DNA from 4 places in the Laedolimicola intestinihominis genome. Region 4 is predicted to be linked to each of the others. Evidence: riboswitches for the same ligand, from Rfam matches in the RefSeq annotation. Region 4 holds a riboswitch; each other region holds the start of a gene.
The links. A riboswitch is a leader RNA that binds a small molecule or an ion and turns the genes downstream of it on or off. The one in region 4 is predicted to bind cyclic di-GMP.
Positions count from the first base shown of each region.

Region 1: another riboswitch for cyclic di-GMP. It lies ahead of gatY (tagatose-bisphosphate aldolase subunit GatY); the one in region 4 lies ahead of WMO29_RS08085 (substrate-binding periplasmic protein).
Region 2: another riboswitch for cyclic di-GMP. It lies ahead of WMO29_RS01555 (response regulator); the one in region 4 lies ahead of WMO29_RS08085 (substrate-binding periplasmic protein).
Region 3: another riboswitch for cyclic di-GMP. It lies ahead of WMO29_RS11380 (hypothetical protein); the one in region 4 lies ahead of WMO29_RS08085 (substrate-binding periplasmic protein).

Region 1 covers NZ_JBBMFE010000005.1:31,474-34,627, reverse strand. Annotated here, with positions in the region: gene WMO29_RS07055 (hypothetical protein) at 1-776, opposite strand, end outside; gene gatY (tagatose-bisphosphate aldolase subunit GatY) at 858-1,709, opposite strand; cyclic di-GMP riboswitch class I at 2,170-2,253, opposite strand; gene WMO29_RS07045 (L-fucose isomerase) at 2,536-3,154, opposite strand, start outside.
Region 2 covers NZ_JBBMFE010000001.1:356,829-359,982, reverse strand. Annotated here, with positions in the region: gene WMO29_RS01555 (response regulator) at 1-2,038, opposite strand, end outside; cyclic di-GMP riboswitch class I at 2,272-2,362, opposite strand; gene WMO29_RS01550 (helix-turn-helix domain-containing protein) at 2,617-2,982, opposite strand; gene WMO29_RS01545 (hypothetical protein) at 3,056-3,154, opposite strand, start outside.
Region 3 covers NZ_JBBMFE010000010.1:120,896-124,049, forward strand. Annotated here, with positions in the region: gene WMO29_RS11375 (ATP-binding protein) at 1-1,564, shown strand, start outside; cyclic di-GMP riboswitch class I at 1,603-1,678, shown strand; gene WMO29_RS11380 (hypothetical protein) at 1,767-2,021, shown strand; gene WMO29_RS11385 (ATP-binding protein) at 1,996-2,193, shown strand; gene WMO29_RS11390 (C39 family peptidase) at 2,322-3,154, shown strand, end outside.
Region 4 covers NZ_JBBMFE010000006.1:28,969-32,122, forward strand. Annotated here, with positions in the region: gene WMO29_RS08070 (MATE family efflux transporter) at 1-278, shown strand, start outside; gene WMO29_RS08075 (MATE family efflux transporter) at 172-672, shown strand; gene WMO29_RS08080 (hypothetical protein) at 746-1,474, shown strand; cyclic di-GMP riboswitch class I at 1,587-1,662, shown strand; gene WMO29_RS08085 (substrate-binding periplasmic protein) at 1,793-2,608, shown strand; gene WMO29_RS08090 (ATP-binding response regulator) at 2,592-3,154, shown strand, end outside.

The sequences.
Region 1 (3,154 bases), on a different contig from region 4:
TCCTGATGCTCGGAATCTCCCACAATGTGAGGCACATTGGCCAGCATCTCTGATAAAGTTCCCCGCTGGAAGATAAAGGCCAGGAACAGTAGCAGGATAATACCTGCGCCCAGGGTCATCCACAGGAAATTCCGAAACTGCAGCACGCCCTCCGGCTTCGTCCCTCTCCGACGCCCGCGCACCGTGGCAATCAGGCAAATCAGTCCGTACCCGGCGTACATCAGCACCGCGAAGGGATTCGCCAGCACGATCACCGCCATCAGAATGCCGCACAGGATATATTCCGGCACCGAATGCTCCATATCCGCCGAGAGCACCGCCAGCAGTACCGGCAGGATGCCGAATTCGATGGAATTATAGGACATGGCGCAGATGCTGAAGGGCGCGAAAATCGCGAACAAAAACGTTGGTCCGAAGGAAGCATATCCACGCCGCTGAAACCGCAGATAGAAGAACAGCGTCAGCACGCCGGAGTACACCAGATAGACAAACCGGCTCGCCATCACAATTCCTTCCGTAGACCCCATGACCGTCCGGATCAGGCTGTAAATGGGATGTAACAGAAAGGAACAGAGCTGCTGGGTCGGATTCCACTCATCGATCAGAATTTTCTCTCCCCGGAAAATACGCTCCGAACAGCCGATAAAATACATCTCATCCGCCGTATTGAAGCCGTAGATGCTCCTCCATATGAAAATCACCTGTAATAAAAGAAACAGGCCGATAAAAATCAGGTGCTGCCGCCTGCGGTCTGTCTGCATGGTCTCTACGTTCACTTTCTATTCTCCCATTTATTTCCAATTATGCTCGCAACGCAGAGGCTGCTGTTACACAGCCCCTGCGTTTTTTTCAGCCTCTTAAACTCTGTCCGTGCAGCCGCACATCTTCATACGCGTCTCCACGATGGCTTTCACGTGCTCCATGGCTACCTTGCCATACTTCTTCGGATCGAAGGCGTCCGGGTTTGCCGCCAGGAATTCCTTCACGCCGTCGGTATAGGCGATACGAAGCTCTGTGGCAAAGTTGACCTTGCAGATACCGCGCTTGATGCTCTCTACCACTGCTTCCTCGGACAGGCCGCTTGCTCCGTGCAGTACCAGCGGGATATCTACGACTTTCCGGATCTCAGCCAGGCGGTCCAGATCCAGCTTCGGTACTCCCTTGTATACACCGTGAGCGGTTCCGATGGCTACGGCCAGGGATGTTACGCCGGTGCGCTCCACGAATTCTTTTGCCTCCAGCGGATCTGTATAACCATTGCCCTCGCCGCCGTCCAGATCGTCCTCTTTGCCGCCGACCTTGCCAAGCTCCGCCTCTACCGGGATTCCGGAAGGTCTGCAGGCGTCTGCTACGGCCTTGGTTACCGCTATATTTTCCTCAAACACATTGTGGGAGCCGTCAATCATGATGGAAGTGTAGCCGGTCCGCAGCGCCCGCATAGCCAGGTCAAAGCTATCGCCGTGATCCAGGTGCAGACACACCGGAACGCTGGCGCGCTCAGCGGCCGCCTTTACATTTGCCAGATACATATCCAGTCCCGCGTACTTAATGGTGGACGGTGTAGTCTGCAGCATCAGCGGCGCCCGAAGCTCCTCTGCCGCCGCGATAACGGCCATTACCATTTCCATATTCTCCACATTGAAAGCGCCTACGGCGTAGCCGCCCTTCTGTGCGTCCAAAAGCATCTTTTCTGATGTAACAAATGACATGATCGTTCCTCCTCGTCTGATTCAGTGTTATCTTTCTCACCTTATCTATCATACCCCGTATCTCGAAAAAGCGCAACCTCCAACGGGGTTTTCCTGTCCGGAAAAAAATCTCAAAAAAAGCAGAAGCCCGCATTCTATTACATCAAAGTTCCGATTACGATTGCGACAGAAGATACCATCGACTGTTTTGAATAAATCATTGTCCTATCACCTTGCTCACACGAAAATACGCCGAAGGCTTTCGCCCCCGGCGTATTTTCCGTGATCTCTCACATTCCCCTCTTATAAGTAACCCTTCTATGCCGCTCACACAGCTTCGAAAAGCTCTTATCATATAATAGTTTTTATGTAATAGGGATTCCATCGAAATTTCCTATTACATAAAAAATACTGCAACAGGCGTCAAAACAGGCGCACAAATCACAGCATCCAAACATATCAGAATTCTTTTCGGACTTCCAATAGCAACCGGCTGTCATAGTTTTACCCTTAGACCCTTTTGGCTTTGCGTCCCTGCTTTTCAGCAGGTTTGCCCAGTATTCTCTTTTTGCAATATTGTTCATTTTAGCAGAGTCCCTTCCATATTGCAAGTCAGATTTTTGTCAAATTTTTTCTCCCGTCATCTGTTAATTAGTCATCTTCCCAGATATACGTTTTTTTATTGTTCGAAGCAAGGTTCGTTCACCGATAGAGACTCCTTTCCGGGCTTTTTGCTCTATAGGAATCATAGTTTTCGCGCTTTAACGCAACACAGTGTTTCCTGTAGAGCAAAAGGAGCACGGAACCTCGCAGTTCCATGCTCCCGTATGTAACTTCTCTTTTCGAATTAACGGATAGTCTTGTACAGCGGGCCGTATGCCTTGCATGCACGGAAGTCCTGTCCCTCTTTGTTCATACCGAATGCGTTCCATGCTGCCGGACGGAAGATCTCCTCTTCCGGAACATTGTGCATACATACCGGGATTCTTAAGATGGAGCAGAGGGTAATCAGGTCTGCGCCGATGTGACCGTAGCTGATAGCGCCATGGTTTGCGCCCCAGTTGTTCATCATATCGTAAGCGGTCTTGAATGCGCCCTCGCCTGTGCAGCGCGGTGCGAACCATGTGCAGGGCCATGTATAGTCTGTTCTCTTCCACAGAGTATCGGATACATCATCCGGCAGGTTGATGGTCCAGCCCTCTGCAATCTGCAGAACCGGTCCAAGTCCTTTTACCAGGTTCAGGCGAATCATGGTAGCCGGCATCTCAGCTCTGGTCAGGAAACGGGAGGAGAATCCGCCGCCACGGAAGTAGCCGTTGTCAGCTGCGTTCCAGGTGGTTGCTTCCATAATCTTCTTCTGATCCTCTTCGGTTACATCCCACCACTGCTTCATGGTGCCGTTGCCGTTCTCATCCTTTACTTCGCCGCAGGCATCCAGACAGCATGCGCCGGAATTGATCAGATGG
Region 2 (3,154 bases), on a different contig from region 4:
ATACCTGCTGAATCCTCAAGCTGTCACCACAGACAGCCTCATGTTCAATATGATTGATGTGTATATCAAAATTATGTTTATGTTCATCAAGCACCGGTTTCGTAAGTGTAATAAGATTATCTACCAGCTCTGACAGATTGAAATCTTCCTGTGCCAGTGTCATTTTTCCACTTTCAATACGTGCCATATCCAATACTTCATTGATCAGCCCCAGCAGATGGCGGCTTGATTCTGTGATCTTGCCGAGGCATTCAATGACTCTGTCCGGGCTCTCAACATTTGCTCCTGCGATTGCCGTCAGACCCACAATCGCATTCATTGGTGTCCGGATATCATGGGACATATTGGAAAGGAATTCTGTTTTCGCACGATTTGCATTTTCTGCGGACCGGTAAGCCTCTTTCAGTGCCTGACGGGATTCAATTTCTGCTTTCTTCTCCTGTGTCACATCCATGGATGCCAGCAATACCTTTTCCAGCTTTCCATTCTTCCATTCCAAGGGAATATAAGAAGCGATTTTATAAGTCTTTTCATCCAGGCTGCAATACTCAAACTTATAAATATCATTTTCATTTTTCAATTTCTTCCGAATATTATCCGGGGCTATCAGGATATCTATAGCTTCCAATGGTTCCAGTGTCTTATATTTTTCAAGAACCTGCATCTGAAAATCATGATAAAATCCCAGAGGTTTATATATCATCTGTCCATTCAGATTGTAGAATTCATATCTGTCATTTTCCAGATCACAGACAACAAAGCGGTCAACCAGACGCACAATACTCTGAATCAGCTGCTCCATGGAAGCATTATCCGCTGCCATCTGCAGATGCCGTGCGCTCTCTACCTTTGCCTCTGTGATATCACGCAGAAAGATCATGGCATATTCCGAATCCTCTATCTCGCCGCGTATGATTACATTACGAACCCATCGTTCTTCTCCATTCAGAGTGATACGACACTCTAAAGCCAATTCGGTTTCCAGGCCTTTCAGCTTTTCCGCAATATAACCACGGTCATAAAAAGAGGCTACCGCCTTCTTATCGGTTTCCACAACATAGGAATCCACAAAATGCCGAACCAGTTCATCCCACGTATGGCTCTGTTCAAAGACTGTCATCAGGGACGGTTCAACCTTAAAGGTATCAAAAGTATTCGCTTCCAGATTCACATAATACTCGCACAAATCTGCTTTCGTAAAAGCCCGGTGGAAAGCAGCAGATTTTTGTGCCTGCATGGTTTCTTTTTTCTCCCCATCAATGTTAATAAAAATCCCGGCAATCCTGCTGGCAGAACCATCCAGACGACGTATCACTTCTGCCGATGCCCGAAACCACTGGTATTGATTATCCTTCATTCTCATACGATACTCTACCTGGTATTTTATCTGGTTCGTCTTATCCTTAATTGCCGCCTGGAGCTGCACCATTACTCTTTCTTTATCCTGTGGATGCAGAAGATCTGACCAGGATTCCAGTTTATTCGGAAAGTCCAGAGTGTCATGATAGCCGAGCATTTTTCGGAATTCATGACTCCAGTTCGCATTCACAATCTCACTGTTTTCATCACAGTCAAAATACCAGAAGCCGGAATAGATAGCCTCATTGAGCAGTGCCAGATTTACATGATCCCAATTGACCTGTACGGACATAACCCAGATCTGTCTGCCCGCCTCATCTGTCGCATCCTCTTTACAAAGCCGTACATTATTCACTGTACCGTCTGCTGTAAGGATCTGTGCTTCCCCTGTTCCGTGAAGCTGCAAAAAACGGTCTCGCTCCAGTATATCTTCCTCGTCATAAAAGAAGTTTCTCAATGAGCCTTTTGTCTGTTCCATGAAAGTATCGAATGTATATCCTGTACTATGCAACAGCAGATTATCCACAGATAAAATAGACAGGTTTTGGTCATAAGATCCTGTCATTATACCTACCCCGCCATTATTTTCCAGTGTTTTCTGTACGGCCTGTGACATGGCCTGTGTCTGCCCCGTTACAGTCTCACCTAATGAATATATTTTGTCTTCATAATTTTTCATTTTATAAAAGTCCTCTCTCCGTCTTATGCCTTCTTCATCCTGCTTTTATCTGTATACAGAAAACCTGTCCCTGCTAGTTTTGTTACCCATTTTTGCATACAAAAAGGACACTTGCCAAAATCTGCCAGTGTCCCTACTATATTTCTCTAAAATCACACATCTATATAGTATAACAGGTATCGGAATCTCTTCTGTTCAAACATCTTTTCCATATATTATGATGATATGGAAACAGTGGCAACCGGCTGACATAGTCAAGTTTTCTGACTTTAGTCCCTTCTGGCTTTGCGACCCTGCCTTTCAACAGGTTTGCCTTTAAAATAATCTCTTTCTTTAAAAAACCATACCATGCGGTTTTCCGCACGTCAATAATTTTTTTTGAAAAATCTACACATTTTTTACTTCTATTTTTGAACTTCTCTTTATAAAAAATCTAAATCAATGAATCCTAAAAAGCTAACATTTTTTTCATATGAAGCTCATTCATCATTTATATTCATTTTCAAAATCTTTCGTGTAAATCCCAATATCAATTCCTTTTGCGTGAATAATTTCCCTAACTATTTTATTTGCCATCTCTATTCCTCCACCATGTTCTCCATCTGTTCCAACTTCTGCAAGGCTTTCATATACGCCATCAATCTTTTATACTGCGCATCTCCAAGGCTGTGAATCTGCTTTAAAATCTTAATATCCGACCTGGTAACTTCATAATCCATATCTGCATCTTTATATTCCGGATCAATTCCTTTTCCAGTCAAAAGCTGTTCGGGAGTAATCTCCAATGCATCACATATAGACAACAGACAGTCCGCTTTGGGATTCGTCTTTTTCTTCTTCCAGTCACTGATGTTACTTGTTGCAATCCCGGTCCTTCTTGAGAGTTCCAACTGCGTTATGTTCTTCTGCTCCATCACACAAAAAATTCTTTCACTGATAATCATGATTTTTCCTCCATCAACATTCCGTGCATATCCGTATTTACAAATTCATCCATCCGTCTATGCGGTTATAGTATCATGCTGCAACTTTTCTTTCAATAGAGATTTTTGTATTTCTGAACTTTGTTATATTCTTCTCTTTATATAGCTCCATGTACAACTGTCTTATTCTTTC
Region 3 (3,154 bases), on a different contig from region 4:
CCGGCAGGCTTTTCATGCATTAGGAACTGCATATTATTTAATCTTAAGGTTGAATTTAAAAACAAAGCGTGTTGAGCTTGTCAAAAAAAGTCGAAAAATGATTATTGATATGAAAGATTATACCGAATGGAATCCTAAGATCGAGATTATCGAAAGGGTGATGGCAGAACCGTTTGCGCAGAAGTATATGGAATTTCTTGATATACAGACCATGGCGGCACGGCTTCATAATAAAGAATCTATGTCTTCCGAATTCAAACTAAAGGAAGGAGCATGGTTTCTTGCTATGGTCGTTCCTCAGAGTTATGATAAAAATGGAAATGTTACATCCGTGCTGATTGCAAATCGAGATGTGACAGATGAAAAAATGCGGGAATTAAGACAAGAGGAAGAATTACGGGAGGCTAAATTAAAAGCAGAATGTGCAAATAAAGCAAAATCGACATTCCTGTTCAATATGTCCCATGATATCAGGACGCCTATGAATGCGATTATTGGTTATGCAGAACTGGCGACCAGACATTTGCAAGAAACAGAAAAACTTGGCAGATACCTTGAAAAAATTCAAATATGCGGAAAAGAACTTCTGTCGATGCTTGGTAATGTTCTGAATCTTGCAAGGATTGAAAATAATCAGGTCGAAATGGAATACACTGTTTCGAATGTTCATGAGTGCTTTGAAAATTGTATCATTATGTTCCAACAACAGGCAGAAAGAAAAAATCAAACTCTCTCCCTGACAGAACAAATCATGTATCCGTATGTATATATGGATGCACCGCACCTGTCAGAAGTCTGTCTTAATATTATAAGCAATGCAATAAAGTATACAAATACAGGAGGTAGGATATCCTGTAATGTTGTACAGAAATCCTGTGAAAAAGAAGACCGGTGCAATCTGATCATTACCATTACCGATAATGGAATTGGTATGTCTGAAGAATTCCAAAAGCGTATTTTTGAAACTTTTGAAAGAGAACGTAACACTACGTTAAGTCATATTGATGGTAGTGGCATCGGAATGGGCATTACAAAAAAGCTTGTAGATCTCATGGATGGCACAATAGAAGTGAAAAGCAAGCAGGGTGAGGGTTCCCAATTTACAGTAACGATTCCTTGCAGGAAAGCGTCAAAAGAAGATTCTCTGGTGAAAAAAAATAGTAATCTGAGTAGTAAGAATTGCTTGAACGGTGTTCGAATCTTATTAGTCGAAGATAATGAGATCAACACTGAAATCGCAAAGGAACTATTGACGGAAGAAGGCTGTATTGTTGAGACTGCAAATGATGGTGTTGCATGCATTGATATGATTGAAAAAGCGGATGCTGGTTATTACAAGATGATCCTTATGGATATTCAGATGCCTGTTATGAATGGATATGACGCTGCATTAACTATCCGAAAGATGAAGGATACGAAAAAAGCCAGAATCCCAATTATTGCGATGACGGCCAATGCTTTCGCAGAAGATACACAAAAGGTTCTTTCTGTTGGAATGAATGCTCATGTTGCAAAGCCTGTTGATATGAACATTCTTGTGCCAACAATGATGAAATATTTATAATAGACAGCTTCAAAAAAATGTACAATATAATACCAATAAAGATTCATCGGCAAATCAGTCGAAAGACTGAGACGCAAAGCTATAGGGTCTGTAAAATGACAGCCAGCTGCAACCTTTAAGATGCATTGTCTGGAAAGGCAGTGCATTTTTCCCTTTAGATTTGTGGTGTGTAATAACCTGATGATTTGGGGAGAAAAGAATAATGGATAAAAGTCGAAAAAAATCAGCCGTACTATTTGCAGGTATATTTGTAGTTTTAGGAATGTGGATGATGTTATCAGTACATTGCCGGGCTGCGGAAAAGAATAATGATGAAAAACAGCCACAGATCATCCGTATCGGATCCTTTGAGGATACCTTTGATTATGTCGATAAAAACGGTGTAAGACGAGGATATGGCTACGAACTCATTCGCAGGAACCGGACTGGGCATGTCAATCGTCAGGAAATATGTTGATCTGCTTGGCGGAACCATAGATGTAGAGAGTGAACCGGGAAAGGGCAGCACCTTTACAGTTATACTTAAACACAGGATAGCGGATGAAAGCTATTATGTAAAAAAACGTGCTGAAAGCTCTGAATCAAGCAGTGAAATCCTTGAAGGCAGGAATATTCTTCTGGCAGAATGATCCATTGACCACAAAACAGAAGAAAGAAAAAATAAGAGAAATATAAGAAATTCGAAAGAGAATGTACAAGAAGAATGGAAATCCCTTTGTTATACTGAACCTATACAACGAAAGAAGAGGGGACTACCATGACCAGACAGAAAAATAAAGCAGAGTACAGGGATGAGCGCACAGCAGATCCGGAAGATGAATGGGATGTACGGAGAAGCAGAACGGATGTCCGCCACCGGAGTGGAAATACAGGAAACCACCGCCGCGGACGCCGTCGGAATCGGCAAAAGGCCCGCATCCGCTTTCTGGCGTCCATGCTCGGGACGCTTCTGGAGGCGATCCTGCTGGTGCTGGTGGCCTATACAGCGTTAAATCTTTTTTGCGGGTTTGGAAAAGTGAATACGCAGAAATTGCGGGAGCAGGGTTACCCGGAAAGCCTGATTGCGCTGGTGGAGCGCAACCCAGAGACGAAGGATTTCGTGCTGGATTATCCGAAATACAAGGGACTGGAAGAAATTGACATTTCGAAAGACGTGATGAAGGGAGAGATTCCCCATTTTTTGCAGTGGGATGAGCGCTGGGGATACGAAACCTATGGTAGCGATTTTCTGGCAGTGACAGGCTGCGGACCCACCTGTCTGTCTATGGTGACCTGCGGTCTGACTGGCGATACGCAGTGGAATCCCTATGAGGTGGCAAAAATGGCCGAGGATAACGGTTATTATGTGGATGGGTCCGGTTCTTCCTGGGCTCTGATGAGCAGCGGTGCGGAAAAGCTGGGGCTTACCGTCTCCAGCGTGATTTTTGATGCGGAGCATATCCGTGCCACCTTGGAGGCGGGTCAGCCGATTATCTGCGTGATGGGCCCGGGCGACTTCACGAATGCGGGACATTTTCTGGTGCTGACAGGCGTGGATAAGAACGGCGACATCATTTTGCAGGATCCGAACAGCGTGAAACGGACAAAACA
Region 4 (3,154 bases):
TCGTTATTGAGTGTCACATGGCGGCGGAAGGCGTGGCTCTGGCCAGCGCTATTTCCCAGTATCTGTCGGCATTTCTGATTCTGGCACATCTGATGAGGCGCTCAAAGCGGTGTAAATTCCTTCGATGCAGTGACCGTATCGGGAAATGCGGCAGCCACCAACGCAGATACCATTATTTTCAATGTGATGTACGCTTTTTATACCGGCTGCACCAGCTTTATGGGGCAGAACCGCGGCGCCGGGCAGAGAAAGCGGGTGTTAAAAAGCTATTTTATTAGTTTGTTTTATTCCTTTGCCATCGGCGCGATTCTGGGCGGCTTGCTTTTTGTGTTCGGGCGGCAGTTTCTAAGCCTCTTCGCCACCGAGGCGGCGGTCTTGGATGTGGGCATGCAGCGAATCCGGATTATGGCCTTTTCCTATATGATTTCGGCTTTTATGGACTGCACCATTGCGGCCTCCAGAGGACTTGGAAAGAGCGTGGCGCCGACGGTCATCGTGATTTTGGGATCCTGCGTGTTTCGAATTGCATGGATTTACACGGTTTTCGCATATTTTCATACGATTCCGTCACTTTATCTGCTGTATTTCTTCTCCTGGACGATCACGTCGGTGGCGGAGATTCTTTACTTTGTACACACCTGGCGGAAAATGGTGCGTGAGGGGCAGTTATAAGGACAGCCTAAGGGAAATGATTTCGCGAGTCGCGTGAATGGAACCACAGAAAATGAGTATTTGAGGAACAGGTATGGAAAATTTTGAAGATAATTTGTTTTTAAAGGCCAATCTGGAGAAAGAAATTCCGATTCTGCGGACGCAGATCCAGAATCTCTACGAGCAGCTTGACCGGAAATTTCACCTACAGGGGGCTATGGTGCCGATTACCTTCGGCATGGATACGGACTGTCTGGGCTCCTACACCCGGGGCAGTCACAATGAGAAGGAGCATTTTCATTTTTCTCTGCTTTTTATCGGCTATGCGGTGAAGCATCCGCTGAGCAAAGAGGAGCGGACAGATCTCTACCGCCATGAATACGCCCATTACATGCAGTACAATATGCCGATTCCGAAGCAGTATCAGTGGCAGTCAGGCACCCACGGCAGCGCCTGGAAATACTGTTGTTCCCTGGTGGGCGCAGCACCGACGCCCTATTACAAGGCAGGCGAGGCATTGATGAAGCATAATTACGACAAGGTCCTGAAAAATCCGATTCACGATAAGACGGTCCCTCTGCGGGATCGGTATCGGCGGGAGCAGGAGCATAAGAAAGCGAAAGACAGCGTAATTCAGTATCAAATCGGTGAGCAGGTGTCTCATCCCAAATTCGGGCATGGCAGGGTGGAAAAAGTAGAGCAGAAAACGGGCTCGGTGAATCTGCATATCCGGTTTGAAGATGGGGTGCGGAAGATTGATCAGAAGTGGCTGATTCGGTCGAAGTATCAGAAAAAAGGATTGAATCTTGATCAATCTCAATGATTCGTCGTTTCAAAAGCATTAAAAGCATCAAAACGGCGTGGTTTTGCTTGCGTACAGTGGAATATGGGAGTATAATGATATCAATATTTTCGCTTGAGTTTAAAAGCTTTAATAGGATATTCGGCAAACCAGATGAAAGTCTGGGACGCAAAGCTAAAGGGCCTGTAAAATGGCAGCCAGTTGCATGAAATGAGGTGCACTGTCTGTTTGGCAGTGCTTTTTTATGGTAAAATAAAGCTTCATCAGATACATAGGAATTGTTGGATATTTTGATATTGTAAAAAAGGAAAATAGCAGAATAGCAGGAATAGAAGAAAAATGAAAGGAAAAAGAATAATTGCAGGCATTTTGCTTGCGGGAATTTTAGCAGTCACCCTGACAGGGTGTAAAAATACAGACAGCAGTAAAAAAGAAACCGAAAAGCCGGTCATTACACTCGGCAGCGACAGTTATCCACCCTATAATTATCTGAATGAGGATGGTGTGCCGACGGGCATAGATGTAGAACTGGCTACGGAAGCATTCAAAAGAATGGGCTATCAGGTGGAGGTTGTCCAGATTAACTGGGAGAAGAAAAAGGAACTGGTGGAGAGCGGAGAGATTGACTGTATCATGGGTTGTTTTTCCATGGAAGGACGCCTTGACGATTATCGCTGGGCGGGACCGTACATAGCAAGCCGTCAGGTGGTTGCGGTAAATGAGAACAGTGATATCTATAAACTGAGTGACTTGGAGGGAAAGAACCTGGCTGTCCAGTCCACAACCAAACCGGAAGGCATCTTCCTGAATCGGACGGATGAGAGAATTCCAAAGCTGGGTAATCTGATCAGCCTGGGACACAGGGAGCTGATCTATACGTTTCTTGGAAAAGGATATGTAGATGCAGTTGCAGCACACGAGGAATCTATCGTTCAGTATATGAAGGATTATGATGCAAGCTTCCGTATTCTGGAAGAGCCTCTGATGATCACCGGAATAGGTGTCGCTTTTGCAAAAGATGATGACAGAGGAATCTGTGAGCAGATGGGGCAGACGTTGGAAGAAATGCGTCAGGATGGCACATCCCTGAAAATCATTGAAAAATACCTGGATGATCCCCGGAAGTACCTGGAGGTGGATGATCTTGGATATTAAGAGAAAGAAAAAAGAAAAACGGATCCAGCTGCTCGGAGGTTTGATTGGAATCTGTGTGGCAGTAGTCTCTCTGTTTTATTTCTTCCACGCAGAAAAAGCGGAAGCAGAGAAAAGAATGGTGGAGATTGTAAACTATGTGAAAGTGCAGTGCTCCACCTACACCCATTATAATGAATCTTCGGAATCCAAAAGTCTTCTCCGTGCCATTGAAAGTGCTAGACAGATGAGCACGAATATCGATACGGAAATAGAAAACGGCGGTCAGCTAAGTCGGGATTTTCTGAAAGAAAACCTGCAGACTCTCTGGGTGGATGGTATCATTATACTGGATGCAGAGGGAAAGATGGACTGTGAATACAGTATGGATGAGTCTCTGACTAATGAGATCACGGAGTATCTGCAAAAAGACATTATCATGGATTTTGACGGATATGAAGAAAGAACTTATTCAGAACGGTTTAACAGGAAAGACGGATCACATATTGACATTGCAGCCTGTGCCAGAAAAGATGCACCAGGTATCGTTGCGACCTATTATTACACATC